One region of the Paraburkholderia sp. JHI869 genome, then DNA from elsewhere that is predicted to be linked to it. Evidence: riboswitches for the same ligand, from Rfam matches in the RefSeq annotation. Region 1 holds a riboswitch; the other holds the start of a gene.
The links. Region 1 has a riboswitch for thiamine pyrophosphate ahead of VSR72_RS29355 (FAD-dependent oxidoreductase). Riboswitches for the same ligand answer to the same signal wherever they lie in the genome.
Positions count from the first base shown of each region.

Region 2: another riboswitch for thiamine pyrophosphate. It lies ahead of thiC (phosphomethylpyrimidine synthase ThiC); the one in region 1 lies ahead of VSR72_RS29355 (FAD-dependent oxidoreductase).

Region 1 covers NZ_JAYMSC010000021.1:70,204-79,782, reverse strand. Annotated here, with positions in the region: gene thiE (thiamine phosphate synthase) at 1-637, opposite strand, end outside; gene VSR72_RS29365 (thiazole synthase) at 634-1,449, opposite strand; gene thiS (sulfur carrier protein ThiS) at 1,529-1,726, opposite strand; gene VSR72_RS29355 (FAD-dependent oxidoreductase) at 1,769-2,917, opposite strand; TPP riboswitch at 3,174-3,287, opposite strand; gene VSR72_RS29350 (ABC transporter ATP-binding protein/permease) at 3,587-5,344, shown strand; gene VSR72_RS29345 (SDR family oxidoreductase) at 5,341-6,108, shown strand; gene VSR72_RS29340 (MFS transporter) at 6,368-7,663, shown strand; gene VSR72_RS29335 (D-amino acid dehydrogenase) at 7,713-9,077, shown strand; gene thpR (RNA 2',3'-cyclic phosphodiesterase) at 9,111-9,579, opposite strand, start outside.
Region 2 covers NZ_JAYMSC010000006.1:205,381-214,959, reverse strand. Annotated here, with positions in the region: gene VSR72_RS13785 (DUF2844 domain-containing protein) at 1-311, opposite strand, end outside; gene bamC (outer membrane protein assembly factor BamC) at 700-1,935, shown strand; gene VSR72_RS13775 (L-lactate permease) at 2,050-3,648, opposite strand; gene VSR72_RS13770 (hypothetical protein) at 3,880-4,260, opposite strand; gene VSR72_RS13765 (glycine zipper 2TM domain-containing protein) at 4,590-4,811, opposite strand; gene thiC (phosphomethylpyrimidine synthase ThiC) at 5,005-6,936, opposite strand; TPP riboswitch at 7,040-7,169, opposite strand; gene VSR72_RS13755 (GreA/GreB family elongation factor) at 7,254-7,661, opposite strand; gene VSR72_RS13750 (EamA family transporter) at 8,403-9,356, shown strand; gene VSR72_RS13745 (entericidin A/B family lipoprotein) at 9,481-9,579, opposite strand, start outside.

The sequences.
Region 1 (9,579 bases):
TTTCGTGAGTGAGCGCCGGCGATTTCGGTTGCTTGCTGCGCAACTGCGCCGTCTTGACGCCGTAGTCGAGCACGCGCTCGACCCAGTCGGCCGTGGGCAGCACCGGATACAGGCCAAGCTTTGCGGGGCACGGCGCGAACGGCTGCGCGGGCGCGGCGGGCAAGCCCAGCACGCGCGGGAAACGCTCGATGTCGACTGGCCAGGCGTCGGCCTGCTGCTCGTCGCCGTCGCGCCAGGCGAGCGCGAGCACGAGCGCGTCGTGCGGATCGAAGCCGCAGTCGAGGAACGCAGCCAGCGCGGGAATCCAGTCCTCCGACAACTCGCCTTCGAGCGCGTAACGCTCGCCGCCCAGATGCAGCGTGGCGCGCGCCGCCTTCGGGTTTTCGCCCGCGGCTTCGATCACGCCCGCGCCACCCGTCATCCAGCGCGCGATGTTGGCCAGATGCGGCGCCGCGTCGGTCACGACGATCAGATCGCCGCCGTTGGGCGCGTCAGGCGGCGTGAGACAGATGCGCCACGGCGCATGCGTGGGCTGCCAGTCGCCCAGGCGCGCACGGATGCGCTCGGCCGTTTCGGTGAGTTCGTCGGCGGGCGGCCAGAACAGTTCGCGGTCCTGCAGTCGCAGCGTTTCAGTCATCGTTTGTCTCCGTCCTGGTGCCAGAAGGGCATGCCGACCACGGGCGTGCTCGCGACCGCCGCTTCGCGCTCGGCCATCGGCCCGGCGAGATAGGCGGCGCGCCCCGCCTCGACGCCCAGCGCGAACGCACGCGCCATCGCATCGGGGTGCGTGGCCTGCGAAACGGCCGTGTTGAGCAGCACGCCGTCGAAGCCCCACTCCATCACCTGGCAAGCATGCGAGGGCACGCCGAGACCCGCATCGACGATGAGCGGCACATCGGGCAAGCGCTCGCGCAGCACGCGCAACCCGTATGGATTGATCACGCCCTTGCCGGTGCCAATCGGCGCGCCCCACGGCATCAGCGCCTCGCAGCCCGCATCGAGCAGACGCCGGCCGATCACGAGGTCCTCGGTGCAGTACGGCAGCACCTTGAAGCCGTCCTTGATGAGCCGCGCAGCGGCTTCGATCAGGCCGACCGGGTCAGGTTGCAGCGTGTAGTCGTCGCCGATCAGTTCGAGCTTGATCCAGTCGGTTTCGAAGACTTCGCGCGCCATGTGCGCCGTCGTCACCGCCTCGTTGACGGTGAGGCAGCCGGCCGTGTTCGGCAGGAGCGGTACGCCGTGGCGCTTGAGCAAGTCGAAGAAGCCCGCTTCGGCGGTGCCTTCGTTCATCTGGCGGCGCAGCGCGACAGTGATCATGCCGGGGCGCGCGGCGGCCATCGAGTCGGCAAGCGACTGCAGCGACGGATAGCGCGACGTGCCGAGCAGCACGCGGCTCGTGAAGGTTTCGCCGTAGAGCGTGAGCGCGTCGGCGGTGGAAGTGGTGGTCATGGGTTGGAATCCTTGGCGGAGTCGTGAAAGCGCTCGCCTTGAAAGCGACGCGCAACCGTTGGCTTTGGGCGAGCGAGGCTCAGCCGCCAGCCACGGGGCTCACGACGTCGAGGCGGTCGCCCGCCTGGAGCGAGCGCGCGCCATGCTGGGTGCGCGCCACGAAATCGCCGTTCAGCGCGACGGCGAACGGCGGACGCGCGCCAAATGCGGCGAGCGCATCGGCGACAGTCGCGCCCTCGGGCAGCGTGATCGGCTTCTGGTTGATATGAATGTCCATGGCAAATACGTTCTCAGACTGCGGATTGTTTCTGGTAGAGCTTCAGGCCGGCACGTGCGCACCCTGCGCATGCAGCATCTCGCCCCATCGCGACGCGCGGCGCAGCGACTCGAAGGAGTCGGCGTCGTTCACACGGGAGTCGAGCAGCGCTTGTGCGAAGCGCGCGGCTTCGTCGGCGACTTCCGGCGCGATCATGAAGCCGTGCCGGTAGAGGCCGTTCACACGCAGCGTGGTCTTGCCGTCCCAAATGAGCGCCGGGCGATGGTCGGGCAGCGTCGGGCGGCACTGCGTGTTCAACTCGAGAATGCGCGCCTCGCCGAACGCCGGATGCACCGCAAACGCCGCGCTCAGCAATTCGAGCGCCGAGCGCACGCTCACGGGCGAACGGTCCTCGCCTTCGATCTCGGTCGCGCCGATCACAAAGACGTCGTTCTCCTTGGGCGCGATATAGAGCGGATAACGCGGATGCAGGAGCCGCACCGGACGCGTGAGCGTGATGCCCGGCGCGTGCACGCGCGCGACTTCGCCACGAATGCCGCGCAGGCCTGGCAGCGCGGGTTTGGCGCCCAGTCCGCGGCAGTCGATCGTCACACGCGCGGGCGGCGGATTGGCCTCGTCGACCGTGGTGTGCCAGTGGGTTTCCACTCCGCGCTCGGCGAGCCCCGCCGCCAGCGCGGCCAACGCCTGGCGATTGTCGAGCTGGCCCTCGCCCTCGAGCAGCCAGCCGCGCGCGAAGCGCCCGGCGAGCGCTGGTTCGGCCGCGTCGAGCTGCGCACCCGCGAGCGCGACGAAGTTCGCATCGGCGAGCGAACGCGGCGCGTTGGCGCGCACGCGGCGCTCGAAGAGCGGGGCTTCGGTGCGATCGGCGGTATGCCAGACCACGAGCGTGCCGTTGCGCTGGAAGAACACAGGCTCCGGCAACTCGGCCAGGATGCGCGGCCAGGTCTCGAGCGACGCGACGCCAAGCTCGGTGATCAGCAGTTCGGCGACAGCGGCTTCCGCGAGCGGCGCGAGCATGGCCGCCGCGACCCAGGCCGCGGCCTCGCCGCCTTCGGGGCCGCCACGCTCGTAAAGCGCGACGCGATGGCCCTCGCCGGCGAGACGCCATGCGACGAGCCGGCCGCTCAAGCCGCCGCCGAGCACGGCGAAGTCGGGCACGCTGCCCACGTCAGGGTTGCGCGCGCGAGTCATGACGGCGCTCCGTCACGCGAGGCGAACGCGATAAGAATCGGGGAACAAAGAGAATAGGCGGTCATCGTATCCTTTCCGTACGGCAGCAGCAGACGTACCCAAGGACGAAACCGGCTGGCAAGGCCGACCGTGGAGGCTATGCGGCGCAAACGGCCCAATACAAAAATCGCGAAATTCGCGGAATGTGTACGAACCCATGCGCCCAAAGCGCAGCCCGGCGGGAATCCTGGCGCCCTGCAAATGCTGGGCGCTCCGGCAAGACTTTCTGGAAACTTCCCGCGCCGGTATTACCCGGATCGGGTGCGAAGGGTCTCTCTCAGCCTCAGTACGGCATGCCCCGCATACCGGTGAAGCACCCCTGTTTCGTCAAGGTCGATTAGACCACAAAAGGCGCGCGGCCCGCAAACCTCGGCAGAGCGGGACTTCCGCTCTGGCACAATGCCCTGAGCCCGCCTCTTTCGCCTCGCAAGCCCGCGCGGTGAGACAATGGGCGCCACGCTACGGCGGCGCCGGCGTGCGCTTTTGTCTCCGCGCCTGGCGCCGCTTTTGGCCCGTTAAGACTCACTTAAGCGCCCGACGACAGAATCGCTGCAAAAATCGTTGCACCGCTGCCGCCATGCGGCGCGCAGCGCATGCCCCCCAGCGGGCCGCCACATCTTCAGGACGCACATGACCAACCAACCTGCCCGCGCCACGCCCGATCAGAACGAGCATCAGAAGATCACCGCGTGGAGCCTGATCAAGCCCTACTGGGTCTCCGAGGAACGCTGGATCGCCTGGGGGCTGCTCGTCGCGATCATCGTGATGAACCTGCTCGTCGTGTGGATCAACGTGCGCCTGAACGGCTGGAGCGCGGAGTTCTACAACGCGTTGCAGGCCAAGGACGTCAAGCGCTTCCCGCCACTCCTGATGACCTTCACGGAACTGGCGTTCGGCTTCATCATCCTCGCGGTGTACGGTCGGTATCTGCGCCAGATGCTCGGCTTTCGCTGGCGCCAGTGGCTCACCACGCGCTTTCTGAGCGAGTGGCTCGGCAAGGGCGCGTTCTACCGCATCGAGCGCGACCGCCTCGCCGACAACCCCGACCAGCGGATCAGCGACGACCTCCAGTCGTTCGCCACGACCACGCTCTCGCTCACGCTCGACCTGCTTTCCACGGTCGTCACGCTCGTCTCGTTCATCACGATCCTGTGGACGCTCGCGGGCGCGCTCACGGTCACGCTGGGTGGCCATCCGCTCGCAATTCCGGGCTACATGGTCTGGGCCGCCGCGCTCTACGCCGTGTTCGGCTCGATCGTGATCCAGAAGGTCGGCCACCCGCTCGTGTCGATCAACTACCAGCAACAAAAGGTGGAAGCTGACTTCCGCTTCGGCCTCATTCGCCTGCGCGAAAACGCCGAGCAGATCGCGCTCTACGACGGCATGGACACCGAGCGCGGCAACGCGCAGGGCCTCTTCCAGCACATCCGCGAGAACTGGTGGCGCGTGATGAAGTACACGAAGCGCCTCACCTTCGTGCTGAGCTTCTACGGCCAGATCGCCATCATCTTCCCGCTCGTCGTGGCCGCGCCGCGCTACTTCGCTGGCGCCTTCACGTTCGGCGTGCTGATGCAGATCTCGCAGGCGTTCGGCACCGTGAGCGACTCGTTCTCGTGGTTCATCAACAGTTACTCCACGCTGGTCGAATGGCGCGCTACCGTGAATCGTCTGCGCGAATTCGTGCGTGTGGTGCACTCGCCGCGCCTGAAGGAGTCGGTCTCGCCCGCCACCGAGCACGGCGGCATCAACCTGCACTTCATCGACAGCAACGAACTCGCCACCGAACACCTCAAGCTCGCGCTGCCCAACGGCATGCCGCTTTCCGAAGTGCGCGACATCGCCATCAAGCCGGGTTCGCGCTGGCTCGTGCGCGGCCCCTCGGGCGCCGGCAAGAGCACGCTGATCCGCGCGCTCGCGGGCCTCTGGCCGTTCGGCGAAGGCTCGATCGACGCGCCCGTGGATGCGCGCATGATGTTCATCCCGCAGCAAAGCTATCTGCCGATTGGCACGCTCAAGGCGGCGCTCACCTACCCCTCGCCCGCCGACGACTATAGCGACGAAGACTGCCGCGAAGCGCTGCGCGCCTGCCGCCTCGAAGAGTACATGGATCGTCTGGCCGAATCGGCGCACTGGTCGCGCGTGCTCTCGCCGGGCGAGCAGCAACGCCTGGCCGGCGCGCGCGTGCTGCTGCACAAGCCCGACTATCTGTTCCTCGACGAAGCGACGAGCGCGCTCGACCCCGACAACGAAAGCCGTCTCTACAAGCTGTTCGTGGAGCGCCTGCCCAAGTCGGCGATCGTGAGCGTCGCGCATCGCGAGTCGCTTGCGGCGTACCACCACGAAACGCTCGAAATCGAGCGCATGCCTGAAGAACGGGTTGCCGCGTGAACGCGAGCGCCGCGCGTGTCGTGCTGATCACGGGCGCGGGCTCGGGTATCGGCGCGGCGCTCGCGCGCCGTATCGCAGCGCCTCATGTGGCGCTGATGCTGCATGCGCGCGGCGCCGATGAAGCGTCGCGTGCCCGGCTCGCCGCCGTTGCCGCCGAGTGCGAACAGCGCGGCGCGGCCTGCGCCACGGCTTGCGGTGATCTCGCCGAGCCGGGCAATGCGCAGGCGCTCGTGGAGGCCACACTCGCGCACTTCGGCGCGCTCGACCAGATCGTCGCCAACGCCGGGCATGCGCAGCGCCAAACACTCGCCGCGCTCGACGCCGCGTCGCTCGAAAGCGCATTCGCGGCCATGCCCGCCGCGTTCGCGGCGCTCGTGCAGCGCGCGCGTCCCGCGCTGGAACGCTCGGCGCGCGCACGCGTGGTCGCGCTGAGTTCGTTCGTCGCGCACCGCTACCGCGCCGGTGCGCCGTTCGCCGCCACTGCTGCCGCGAAAGCCGCGCTCGAATCGCTGGCGAAGACCGCCGCCGCGGAACTCGCGCCGCACGGCGTGACCGTGAACTGCGTCGCGCCCGGCTACACGCGCAAGGACCAGGGCCCGACGCCTGAAAACGCGCCGGTGTGGGAGCGCGCGGCGCAGGAAACGCCGCTCGGCCACGTGGCCGATCCCGCCGATGTCGCCGAACTCATCGCCTTCCTGCTTTCGGACGCCGCGCGCCACATCACCGGCCAGGTGATCCACGTCGATGGCGGACTCACGCTCTAGCGCCATCGTTCGCTTGCTATCGAACTAAACATCGGAATACAACGATAGCGCGCGCCCCAAATTGCCCCTCGCCTCAGCACGGTTTCGCACCGTAAAATACGCATCCAGCACACCGGAGACGGGCGGCGTTGCACCGCGCAACCCGTCAGCGTCGAGCGCACACGCCACCCAGGGCGTTTGCGCCAGCCGGGTCGCAAGCGCCGCACACGCCGCTCACCCGGTTCGTTGCGCGCACAACAAATATGGGGGAAGACACGCGATGGGCTACTTTCACTGGTTCACCGAGTTGAACGCGCGCGAGCGGCGCACGCTCTACGCGGGGTTCGGCGGCTACGCCGTCGACGCGTTCGACTTCATGATCTACTCGTTCCTGATCCCGACGCTCATCGCGACCTGGGGCATGACCAAGAGCGAGGCCGGCATGATCGCGACCAGTTCGCTGATCTCGTCGGCAGTCGGCGGCTGGCTCGCTGGCATCCTCGCCGACCGCTACGGCCGCGTGCGCGTGCTCCAGTGGACCATCGCCACCTTCGCGGTTTTCACCTGCCTCTCCGGTTTCACGCATTCGTTCTGGCAACTGCTCGCCACGCGCACGCTGCAGGGCATCGGCTTTGGCGGCGAATGGACGGTCGTCACAATGATGATGGCCGAGACGATCCGCTCGCCGCAGCATCGCGCCAAGGCCGTGGGCACGGTGCAGAGCAGCTGGTCGTTCGGCTGGGGCGCGGCGGCCATCCTGTACTGGGCTTTCTTCGCGCTGCTCCCCGAGGAATACGCCTGGCGCGCGTGCTTCTGGATCGGCATCGTGCCTGCGCTCTGGATTCTCTATGTGCGCCGCAACGTGAGCGACCCTGACGTGTTCGTCGCCACGCGCCGCGCACGCGAAAGCGGCGCGATGCAAAGCCACTTCATGCAGATCTTCGCGCCCGCACATCTGGCCACCACCCTGCTCGGCAGCGCGCTGTGCACCGGCATGCTCGGCGGCTACTATGCGATCACCACCTGGCTGCCCACCTACCTGAAAACGGTGCGCCACCTTTCGGTGTTCAACACGAGCGGTTATCTGATCGTGCTGATCGTCGGCTCGTTCACGGGCTACATCGTCGGCGCGATCCTCTGCGACAAGATCGGCCGGCGCGCCTCGTTCATTCTGTTCGCCATCGGCTCGTTCGCGCTCGGCATGGCCTACACGATGCTGCCCATCACCGACACCGCCATGCTCCTGCTCGGCTTTCCGCTCGGCATCGTCGTGCAAGGCATTTTCGCGGGCGTGGGCGCGTATCTTTCGGAGCTCTACCCGAACGCGATCCGCGGCTCGGGCCAAGGCTTCTGCTACAACTTAGGACGCGGTCTCGGCTCGTTCTTCCCCATTCTCGTGGGCACTTTCGCGCAAACCACTTCGCTCGTGAAGTCGATCGGCATGGTGGCCGGCGCGGGCTATCTGCTCGTGATCGTCGCCGCGCTCTGCCTGCCGGAGACGAAGGGCAAAGTGCTGACCGAAGAAACGCCTGTTGCTGCGGGCGAGCGCCCGTCTGCGGAGTCCACTGCACGATGAGCACGAACATGCTGCAATACCGACCGTCCCTCCCTGTTGTGCGACCGGCATGAAAACGATCGTCCTCGGCGCCGGTGTGATCGGCGTCGCTACTGCGTACTATCTGAGCGAACGAGGCTGCGACGTCACGGTCGTCGAACGGGAACCGGGCGTCGCGCTCGGCACGAGCTTCGGCAACGCCGGTGTCATCGCGCCCGGCTATGTCACGCCGTGGGCCGCGCCCGGCATGCCCGCGAAGCTCATCAAATATCTGCTCAAGCCCACTTCGCCGCTCATCTTCCGGCCCACGCTCGACGCCGCGCAGTGGCGCTGGATCGCGCGCTGGCTGCGCGAATGCGATCTCGCGCGCTTTCGCGTGAACAAGCAGCGCATGCAGCGCATCGCCTATTACAGCCGCGAGTGCCTGCACGCGTTTCGCGCCACGCACGCGTTCGAGTACGGGCGCAGCCAGGGCTATCTGCAACTCTTTCGCAGCGAGTACGACCTCGAACTCGCGCAACCGGCGCTCGGCGTGCTGCGCGATGCGGGCATCGTCTATCGCGAGCTCGATTCCGCCGCGTGTGCGCAGGTCGAGCCGGGGCTGGCCTGGTCCCGCGTGAAACCGGTCGCGGGCGTCTATCTGCCCGAAGACGAGGCCGGCGACTGCGCACGCTTCACGCGCGAACTGCGCTCCGTATGCGAAGCACGCGGCGTGACGTTCATGTTCGATACCGAAGTGCTCGCGCTCGAAGCCGCCGGCGGCAAGGTGAACGGCGTGCGTGTGCGCGCGGTGCCCGGCCGCCGCAAAGCGAACAACCGCAAGGACCGGCGTGAGCAGCGCCGCGCGCCGGCCGAGGTGCTGCGCCCCGCCGAGCGCAGCGAGCCCACCGACGACACGCCGCACACGCTCGCCGCCGACGCCGTGGTGGTCGCGCTAGGCGTGGAGAGCGCGGCGTTGGTCGCGCCGCTAGGCGTGCGCGTGCCGCTGTATCCGGTGAAGGGCTATTCGGCCACGCTGCCCGTGGTGGACGATCAGAAAGCTCCGCGTGCCGCGCTCATGGACGAGTCGCTCAAGACGGCGATCACGCGCTTTGGCCCGTATCTGCGTGTGGCGGGCACCGCGGAACTGGGCGACCACCGCGCGACGCTGCGCGAGCAGGCACTGCATACGCTCATGAAGGTGCTCGACGACTGGTTCCCGCATGCGGCGACGCCTTCGTCTGCGCAATTCTGGGTAGGTCGCCGGCCGATGGTGCCGGACGGCGCGCCGCTGCTGGGCACATCGGGCGTGGACGGGCTGTGGCTGAACGTCGGGCACGGCTCGACGGGCTGGGCGATGTCGATGGGCTCGGGCCGCGTGCTCGCGGACCTCGTCACGCAGCGTACGCCGGAAATCGATCTCGATGGTTTGACGCTGGCGCGATATCGGCACTAAGCAGCGGCTGCGACTGCAACGCGTCTCGACGACTCAACCGAGCGCGACGCTCGCCAACGCCTCGTAGCGCGCGCCCTGCTTCGCGAGCGTGCTCGAATACAGCACCAGCGACTCGAAGCTCAACGGCGGCAGCGCTTCACCGCCGCTTGCCGCGGGCGCGCCCACGGCGTCGCGCGCGAAGCGTGCGAGCGTCACGTGCGGGCGGAACTCTCGCGCGTCGAGCGGCAATCCCACGTCTCCCATCAGCGAGCGCACGCGCCAGTCGAGCGCCGTGAACGCATCCGACATCGCGAGCACGGCCACCATGAGGCGCGGATGCGCGCGTCCCGGCCAGCTTTCGATATGTGTGACCGGCGCGGGCGGGATGAGCGGCGCGTGCTCCGCGAGAAGCCGTTTGAGCATGTCGCCCTGGTCGAACGACATCGCGCCGATGAAGGTCACCGTCAGATGCAGTTGCGCGTAGGGCACGCGCCGCGCGTTGGGCGGCACGTCTAGCGCGGCG
Region 2 (9,579 bases), on a different contig from region 1:
GCATTGCGCCAGTCGGCTGCGTAGCGTCCCAGCAGCGTTTCCACGTTGGGCTGAGCAGGCCCCTGCCACGTGTACGCGAAGACCGTGCCGGTCGCGCTGCCCACATATTCGTTGATGGTCGTGCCGCCATCGTCGACGTAGCTGACGACGCGGCCCGCGCCGCCGCCGACGGCTCGCGGGGCGGCGTCCGCAGGCGGCGCTGCGTTGTCGCCGAGCGCGGCGCGAGCCGGCACGGCGGCGAAGCCCAGGCAACTGAGCGCGCAGGCGAGGGCCGCGGCGCGGCCCGCCTGGGTGAGGCTGCAAGTTTTCATGACGCTCTCCGGTCCTGCTTTTCACGAATCTCTTTTTTTGAGATTTCGAGTGAAATTAGCACCGGGGTCGTTCTCGCAAGCGCGCCAGGCAGGCAGGGCGGCGAAGCGCAAAGCGGTGTTTTGGCGCAGGCCGGATCTAGTGCATTGATCCAAAAGGGAATTGATAAAGATTCGGCAGGGCTGCCGCGTCGAATCGAATGTAGATGAATGTTACGGGCGGGGCAGGTTAGGGAGGCGCAGGCACAGTCCAGCGCGCGTCGCTACGGCGGATACGGGGCCTGGGTTGAGTGCCACCTCGTGGTTTTTGCACAGCGGGCCGCTGGACCGGTAAAATGTTTGGTTGATCCACGGAAACTGGCCGTGGCGTAGCCGAAGGGATTACCCGAACATGAGTGATTTTCATCAACGTCTTGCCGCACGCGCGCTCGCGCTTCTGATGGCGGGCGGGCTGGTCGCCGGCTGCAGCTCGCCGACGCCAGGCAAGATCGATTACCGCAGTGACGCCAAGGCGAAGCAGTCCTCGCTCGCTGTGCCGCCGAACATGCTCGACGAAGCGTCCGACCAGCGCTCGCTCGCGCCGCAGGGCGGCGAAACCTCGCTGTCCTCGCTCAAGCAGACCCAGGCTGCCGCGCCGCAGTCCGACGAGAGCCAGGTGGTGCCGCAGGTGCCGGGCATGCATATCCAGCGTGACGGCACGGAAAGCTGGCTCGTCATCGACAGCCGCACGCCCGACCAGGTGTGGGCGCAGGTGCGCCGCTTCTGGCAGGAGCAAGGCTTCCTGCTCGTGGTCGACCAGCGCGACAAGGGTGTGATGGAAACGGACTGGAACGAAACCCATCCGAAGATCAGCGACGGCCTCATCCGCAACACGCTCTCGTGGGCCACGGGCAACTCGTACGTGACCGCCGAGCGCAACAAGTACCGCACGCGCCTCGAAACGTCGCCCACCGGCGGCACTTATGTGTTCATCAGCCAGAAGGGCCTGAGCGAACAGCTCTCGGGCACCAATAACGACAACACCAAGTGGGTGCCGAAGCCCAACGATCCCGCGCTCGAAGCCGAGTACCTCAAGCGCCTCATGATGACGCTCGCGAACGCGAAGCCGGGCGTGCCCGACGCGCAGGTCGCGGCCGATGCCGACGCCAAGGCCAACAGCAAGGGTACCGACGCGAAGTCGAAGGCTCCGGACGCCGCAGCGGCCGCCATGGCCGCGCAGAACGTCGCGGCCGTCGGCCAGCAATCGGGCAGCGGTTCGTCGAATGCAGGCACCTCGGGCCAGTACAGCTCAACGGAGCTCACGCTCGGCGAGCCGTACGACCGCGCCTGGGTGCGCGTGGGCATCGCGCTCGATCGCGCCAACTTCACGGTGGACGACCGCGACCGCACGAAGGGCATCTACTACGTACGCTACGTCGATCCGAAGGATCTGAGCTCGGACGAGCAGGGCTTCTGGAACCAGATCTTCCACGGCCGCAAGGAAAAGGTCGCGAAGCAGTACAAGCTCAATGTGCGCGCCGTGACCGACAACCAGACGCGCATCGCGATCGTGGACGACAACGGCCAGATCGACGCGTCGCGCCCGGCGCAGGAGATCATGGGCCTCGTGGTCGGCGAACTGCACTAAGCCTTGCGCTCGAGCCAGCACCCGCTGGCTCACTGAATGCCGCAAAAGAAAAACCCGCCTGCGCTTCGCCGCGCAGGCGGGTTTTTTCATGCATGTGCACTCAGCAGTCCGTACTCAGTGCGGAATCATCCACGTGAGCACGTTCTGCTGCAGCCACACGAGAATGCCGAGCAGCACCGTCAGCAGGATCGAGTGCTTGAACGTCTTCGCGAACACAATGCCTTCCTGGCCCTTGAGGTCCGTGGTGGCGACACCCGTCGCGATGTTTTGCGGCGAGATCATCTTGCCCATCACACCGCCCGACGAGTTGGTCGCCGCCATCAGGATGGGGTTGAGGTTGAGCTGTTTCGCGGCCACCACCTGCAGGTTGCCGAACAGCGCATTGCCCGAGGTGTCGCTGCCCGAGAGGAACACCGCGACCCAGCCGAGGAACGCCGAAACGAGCGGGAAGAACGCGCCAACCGATGCCACGGCAAGACCCAGGGTATAGGTGAGCCCCGAGTAGTTCATGAGGAACGCAAGGCCGACGATGGTTGCGACCGTGAGGATGGCGATGCGCGTCTGCACCCAGGTATCGACGATCGCGGTGCCGAAATCGGCGGGCTTCAGGCGCACGACGAACGCGGTGATGATCGCTGCGACGAGAATCGCCGTTCCGGTGGCGAGCGGCTGGAAGTCCCAGATCGCGCCATAGGGCGAGTTGTACAGCGTGATGTAGACGGCCTTGTCGAGGCCCGGCCACGGCACTTTGACCTCGCCGATCGTGAAGACCTTCGCGATGGTCCAGATGATCACGACGGCCGCGACGATGATCCACGGATACCAGCCCTGCGTGCCCGTCACGGCGCCGCGCGTTTCCTTGGCGCGATCGACCTTGATCGTGAAGCGCGGATCCGCCTCGGGCTTCCATACGCGCAGGAACAGGATCGTGAGGATCAGCGAGACGAGCGAAGAGAGCACGTCGGTGAGGCTGTAGTTGATGAAGTTGGCGGTGACGAACTGCGTGATGGCGAAGCTGCCGCCGGAGACGAGCAGCACCGGCCAGATGCGCAGCATGCCGCCCACGCCCGCGTAGATTGCGATCACATAGAACGGCAGCAGCAGTGCGAAGAACGGCAACTGGCGGCCGACCATCTGTCCCAGCAGATCCGAGGGCAGGTGCGTGACCGCGCCGAGCACGGTGATCGGCACGCCGAGCGCGCCGAAGGCGACGGGCGCTGTGTTGAAGATGAGCGTGAAGGTCAGGGCTTCGAGCGTCGGGAAGCCGAGCATGATGAGCAGCGAACTCGTGATGGCGATAGGCGTGCCGAAGCCGGAAATCCCTTCGAACAGCGCGCCGAACGAAAAGCCGACCACGACGAGGATGATGCGCCGGTCGTTGGGCAGATTATCGAGCAGCCACATGCGAAACGCCGCGAAGCGCCCCGAGCGCAGTGCGATGTTGTAGAGCAGGATCGCCGTGACGACGATCCACATCACCGGCCAGAGTGCGAACACCACGCCCGCGAGCACCGAGCTAATCGCGAGATTGACCGGAAACTGCCAGCCGGCGATGGCGACGATCAGACCGACCACGAGCCCCGCGAGCGAGGCCTGCCAGGCGGGCCGCCGCGCCCAGCCGAGCAGGGCGAGCACAGTGATGATGGGCAGCACGGCAATGAGAAACGAGAACAGCAGCGAATTGCCGATAGGGGTCAACAGCTGGTGGAACATCACGTCTCCTTTATGCTGGTTCGTTATCGGCGCAGCAGTGCGGCAGCGTGCGCCGGGGCGCGTCGTTGGCTGTGGAGTTCTGTGCCCGGCCAGGCGGCCGAGTTAAGGCGGTGCTTCAATCCCCGCTAGCCCACTTGGAGGATAGAGAACGAAACGGGAGCGTCAAGGAGGGAAAGTACGGTCCGGCACCGTTTTGCGGTGCATTTTGCGGCGTGGTGGGGCGCGCGAGCGTTAGCGATGCCAGTGTCCGCCGCCGCCGCTCCAGTAGCCGAAGCCAAACGAGACAGCGGGCGCGCCCCAGCCCCAGCCGTACGCGGGGTAAGGGTAGTACGCGGGGTAGGCCGCGGGGTAGGCCGGATAAGCTGGCCACGCAGGCACGGCGATCGCAACCGGCGGCGAGGGATAGAGCGGCCCCGGATACTGGGCGTCGGGCACGGCCGCTGGCGCGGGGTTCGGCGCCGTTTGCATGACCGCGGCCTCCTGCTGTGTGGCCGCAACGGGCACGGTGCCGTAGTAGTAAGGGCCGTAGCCGTAGGGGGAATAGTAGTAGCAGCCGGAAAGGCTGAAGACCGTGCTCGCGGTAGCGATCACAAACACAGACGGTCGTTTCATGGCGGGCTCCGCGAGTGGCGAACGGCCGCGCGGGGTTATCGCCTTAAGGCTCGGGCCGTTTGATCTTTTGAGCTTACGCCGGACGCGTGCGTTTTGCGTTGTGCCTCGTTAACGGAATATTTCGCCTGGTACCACGGCTGCGATGGCTAACGCCCAAAGCAAACGCGGCGCAGCCCGTGAGGGTCTGCGCCGCGCATCCTTCCCTGATGCACGCCTTGAATGGCGTGTTGCCTGTCGTGTCGTTTCTGTTCTGTGCCGTCGCATCGATCGTGCCGCTATTCGTGCAGCCGCATCGTCGACGCGTCCGGCCTTAATGCTTACTTGCCAACTTACTTGCCAACCTGATTGCCGATGATGCCGCCCACTGCCGCGCCGCCCACCGTGGAGAGCGCATTGCCGCCAATTGCCGCGCCGGCCACGCCGCCTACGCCCGCGCCAATGACCGTATCGCGGTCGCGTCTCGACATGTTGTCACAAGCGGAAAGACTGCCCAGCACGGCGACGAGTGTCGTCACCGTGACTAGAGTGCGTGCACGTTTGAGCGTTTTCATTTTTTCGACTCCCCCACGCAAAGTGCGTTCGAGTGTGCGGTGCGACATGCGCTGGCGCGCACACCGCACCTCCAATGCCCTCATCCTAGCCAGGCGACCCGTATCCGGGTGTATGCGCTTGTCAGAGAGTTGTGGGAGTCGTTAGAAAATGTTTCGGCGGGCCGCAAGGGCCCGCCAGAACCAGGGTGAGTGCTTACTGACGCTGATAAATCTCTGCGCCCTGCTTGATGAACTCGACCGCCTTCACTTCCATGCCTTTCTTGAGGGCTTCGTCGTCGCTCACGCCTTGTTTCGCGGCGAAGTCGCGCACGTCCTGGGTGATCTTCATCGAGCAGAAGTGCGGGCCGCACATCGAACAGAAGTGCGCGACCTTGGCCGAGTCCTTCGGCAGCGTCTCGTCGTGGAACTCGCGCGCCTTGTCCGGATCGAGGCCGATGTTGAACTGGTCTTCCCAGCGGAACTCGAAGCGCGCCTTCGACAAAGCGTTGTCGCGTACCTGAGCGCCCGGATGGCCCTTCGCGAGGTCGGCCGCGTGCGCCGCGAGCTTGTACGTGATGATGCCTTCCTTCACGTCGTCCTTGTTCGGCAGGCCCAAGTGTTCCTTCGGCGTGACGTAGCAGAGCATGGCCGTGCCGAACCAGCCGATCATCGCGGCGCCAATGCCCGAGGTGATGTGGTCGTAGCCCGGCGCGATGTCGGTGGTGAGCGGCCCGAGCGTGTAGAACGGCGCTTCGTCGCACCAGTCGAGCTGCAAGTCCATGTTCTCCTTGATGAGCTGCATCGGAACGTGGCCCGGGCCTTCGATCATCACCTGCACGTCGTGCTTCCACGCGATCTGCGTGAGTTCGCCGAGCGTCTTCAGTTCGCCGAGCTGCGCTTCGTCGTTGGCGTCGTAGATCGAGCCAGGGCGCAGGCCGTCGCCGAGCGAGAAGCTCACGTCGTATTCCTTCATGATTTCGCAGATCTCTTCGAAATGCTCATAAATGAAGGACTCCTTGTGATGCGCGAGACACCACTTGGCCATGATCGACCCGCCGCGCGAGACGATGCCCGTCATGCGGTTAGCGGTGAGCGGCACGTACTGGAGACGCACGCCCGCGTGGATCGTGAAGTAGTCCACGCCTTGCTCAGCTTGCTCGATGAGCGTGTCGCGGAACATTTCCCACGTGAGGTCTTCGGCCTTGCCGTTGACCTTTTCGAGCGCCTGGTAAATCGGCACCGTGCCGATCGGCACCGGCGAGTTGCGGATGATCCACTCGCGCGTTTCGTGAATGTGCTTGCCGGTCGAGAGGTCCATGACCGTGTCGCCGCCCCAGCGAATCGCCCACGTCATCTTGTCGACTTCCTCGCCGATCGACGAGGTGACCGCCGAGTTGCCGATGTTCGCGTTGATCTTCACGAGGAAGTTGCGGCCGATGATCATCGGCTCGCTTTCCGGGTGGTTGATGTTCGCGGGGATGATCGCGCGGCCGCGCGCAATTTCCTCGCGCACGAACTCGGGCGTGATCTCCTTGAGCGCGTTCTCGCCGAAGGCGGCTGCGCCGAACGCCTGGCCCGGATGCTGGCGGCCCATCATCGCGGCGAGCTTCGCGCCGTTCGGGCCGCTCGCCTTGAGGCTTTCCAGATACTCGGCGCGGCGCTGGTTCTCGCGAATCGCGATGTATTCCATCTCTGGCGTGATGATGCCTTGACGCGCGTAGTGCATCTGCGTGACGTTCTTGCCGGCCTTCGCGCGGCGCGGCGTGCGGTGCAGGCCGGGGAAGCGCAGTTCGGCCGTCGCGGCGTCGGCGGCGCGTTCGCGGCCGTATTCGGACGAGAGGCCCGGCAGCGCTTCGGTGTCGCCGCGCTTTTCGATCCAGCTCTGGCGCAGCGCGGGCAGGCCAGCGCGAATGTCGATCTTCGCATCAGGGTCGGTGTACGGACCCGACGTGTCGTAGACGTAGATCGGCGGATTCTTCTCGCCGCCGAAGCCCGTGGGCGTATCCGCCTGCGTGATTTCGCGCATCGGCACGCGGATATCGGGCTGCGATCCGGTCACGTAGATCTTGCGGGAATTGGGCAGCGGCGCGATCGCGGCTTCGTCGACGTGCGCGTTGGCGGAAATGAACTTCGGATTCGCGTTCATGCGTCTCTCTCTCCATGCAAAGCAAAGTGGGAACAGCGGCTTAGCAGGAGACGAGACGGAACGTGGACGGACTTCGCTGTGATGGGGTGAGGCTTGAGCGATGTTGCGAAGTCCGGACGCTTCCCTGCGCTGGCATTATCCAGATCAGGTTCAAAGGGTATTTCTCACCCGCGAAATACGCTGCACGACTTTCGTTCGATGCGGCGCATGACGCAGGACCCCCGCGTAAGCAAGGCCAAACGATACACCGCGCTGCGACGATCTGGCAAGTGCCTTCGCGCGTGCGGTGTAGTACGACGTATAGCGGCGCGCGGAACTTACAGCGTGAAATGCTTCGAGGCCTCGGGCTGAAACAGGATGCGTTCGATCTTCAGTGTTTCGACCGCGCCGCCCGGCGTCGTGAAGCGCACGGCGTTGCCGCGCTTTGCTCCGAGGAGCGCGAGACCCGCGGGGGAGAACACGTTCAGGCGCCCCGCGTCGACGTTCGCCTCGTGCGGATAGACGACGGTGTAGGTGAGGGCTTCGCCGTTGCGCTCGTCCATGAGCGTTACCTGCGAATTCATCGTCACGACATTGGCGGCCACGTCGCGCGGCTCCACGATCACCGCGTGTTCGAGCAGGTCGTCGAGCATGGCCTGGCGAGCGGGCGCGGCGCCCGGTTCAGCGGCGCATTTCTCGAGGCGGGCGACATCGAGTTCGGTGAGATAGCGGATTTTCTTCGACATGGCAGTTCTCCTTGCGATCCAGAAAAGTCGAGATGAGGGCGAGGGCTGGCGGGCGAAATTACGCAACAAGGACGCAAAAGCGCGCGGGCCGCAGCAGGGCGCAACGGATCAGCCCGGAGCCCGACTGAACGGCTCCGATGGCTTGGGGAGGCGGGTTCAGTGCGGGCGCCGGGCGGCGCAGAGCGGGGCGGACAGCGGGGTGGACAATGAGGGCAGGGCGCGCGCCCGGTTGTCGAGAGGCCACGCCGCCGTTCGCTCGCGGCCCGCGCGTGCACGCACCCGCGCGCTGCGCAAACTGCGCGGCGGCGAGGCGAGGACGAGACGCGAAACGAGTGAATGCATGGTGAACGGCGTGCCTGAAATCAAGTAAATGAAAGTTAATCGAAAGATTCGACCATGCTAGCACGATCTCACAAACTGGGCGTGACGCGCGTTTATATGGTGCGCGATCGCCCATCCTGGCTTGCTCCTCGCACTGTGACGCGCACGCAACGAAGCACCGCGCATAAAGCATCCTGAAAGCATCCGCAACGTCCGGCGTTGTTGCATAATGCGGTTCGCCCGTCCCGGGTGTCCTTCGTACTCCGTCCTTTTCGCGTTCTTGCGCACCTGCACCATGCCGTCGAGCTTCACCCGTCCCGCCGTCTTGCCGCCGGGGCGCCCGCGGTCCTGCCCGTCACGCTCCTCAAGCACCTCGCGCACCGCGGCGAAATGACGATGCCTCCCCGTTTGCCTTCCCGCGTGAGCACTCAATCTTTTATCGCAGGCGCCCAGCAGGCCGCAGCCGCGCTTTGGCGTTTCGTGCGCGCCGTGCGGCTGCCGCAGTCGCGCGCCGGGCGCGTCGCGCTCTCGCTCGGCGTCGTCTACTTCGTCTGGGGCTCGACGTATCTCGGCGTGAAGATCGCGCTCGATTCGTTCCCGCCGCTCCTGCTTTCCGGCTTGCGTAATCTGCTCGCCGGGATTGGCCTCTTCGTGTTCGCGCTGCGCCGGCGGCCTGTCATGCCAACGCTCCTCGAAGTGCGCAACGCAGGCGTGGTGGGCACGCTGCTCGTGGGCCTATCGAGCGGCATGCTCGCCTACGGCATGCGTACCGTGGGCACCGGCACGGCGGCTGTGATGGTCGCCACGGTGCCGCTCTTCGCCACCGTGATCTCGTCGGTGACCGGGCGTCGCGTCGCCAGGGCCGAATGGGCCGCGGTCGCGCTCGGCCTCGTCGGGATTGCGATCCTGAGTCATGGCGGCGGCGCTTCGGGTTCGGCGGGCGGCAGCCTGGCCATTCTGTGCGGCGCGCTCTTCTGGGCGATCGGCGCGCATCTGGCGGGCAAGCTCTCGCTACCTGCCGATCTCTTCATCGCGACGTCGCTGCAGATCGGCCTCGGCGGCGCGATTTCGACGACGGTCGCGTGGATCAGCGGCGAACGCATGGGCGAGCTGCATTTCCTGCCGCTCGTAGCGTTCCTCTACCTGCTTTTCATCGGCACGATGGCGGCCTATGTCGCGTATGGCTATCTGATCCGCCATACCAGCCCGCTCGTCGCGAGCAGTTGCATGTACGTCAATCCCGTTGTCGCCGTCGCGCTCGGCGCGCTGCTGCTCGGCGAGCCGGTCACGAGCAGCACTGTCGTCGCGACCGTGCTGATTCTCGGCAGCGTGGGGCTGTCGTTCATCTTCGACGACCGCCGTCGCACTTCCTGAAATCTTCCTGACTTCGCGACGCGCCTCGCTGCGCGCGCGGCCGCCCCGCATTTGACGTGCGAGGCGGCCGCGGCTTCATCGTTCACCGGTCATTCAGCCCGGCGCCTTTACCGTCTGCCAGACACTACTTCGCTTTTTCCGCGGAGTTCGTGAGGGCGTGGCCGCCTGCGGAAACGTCCTCGCCGGCACCCGCCATCGTGTTGCAGGCGGAGAGTCCTGCCAG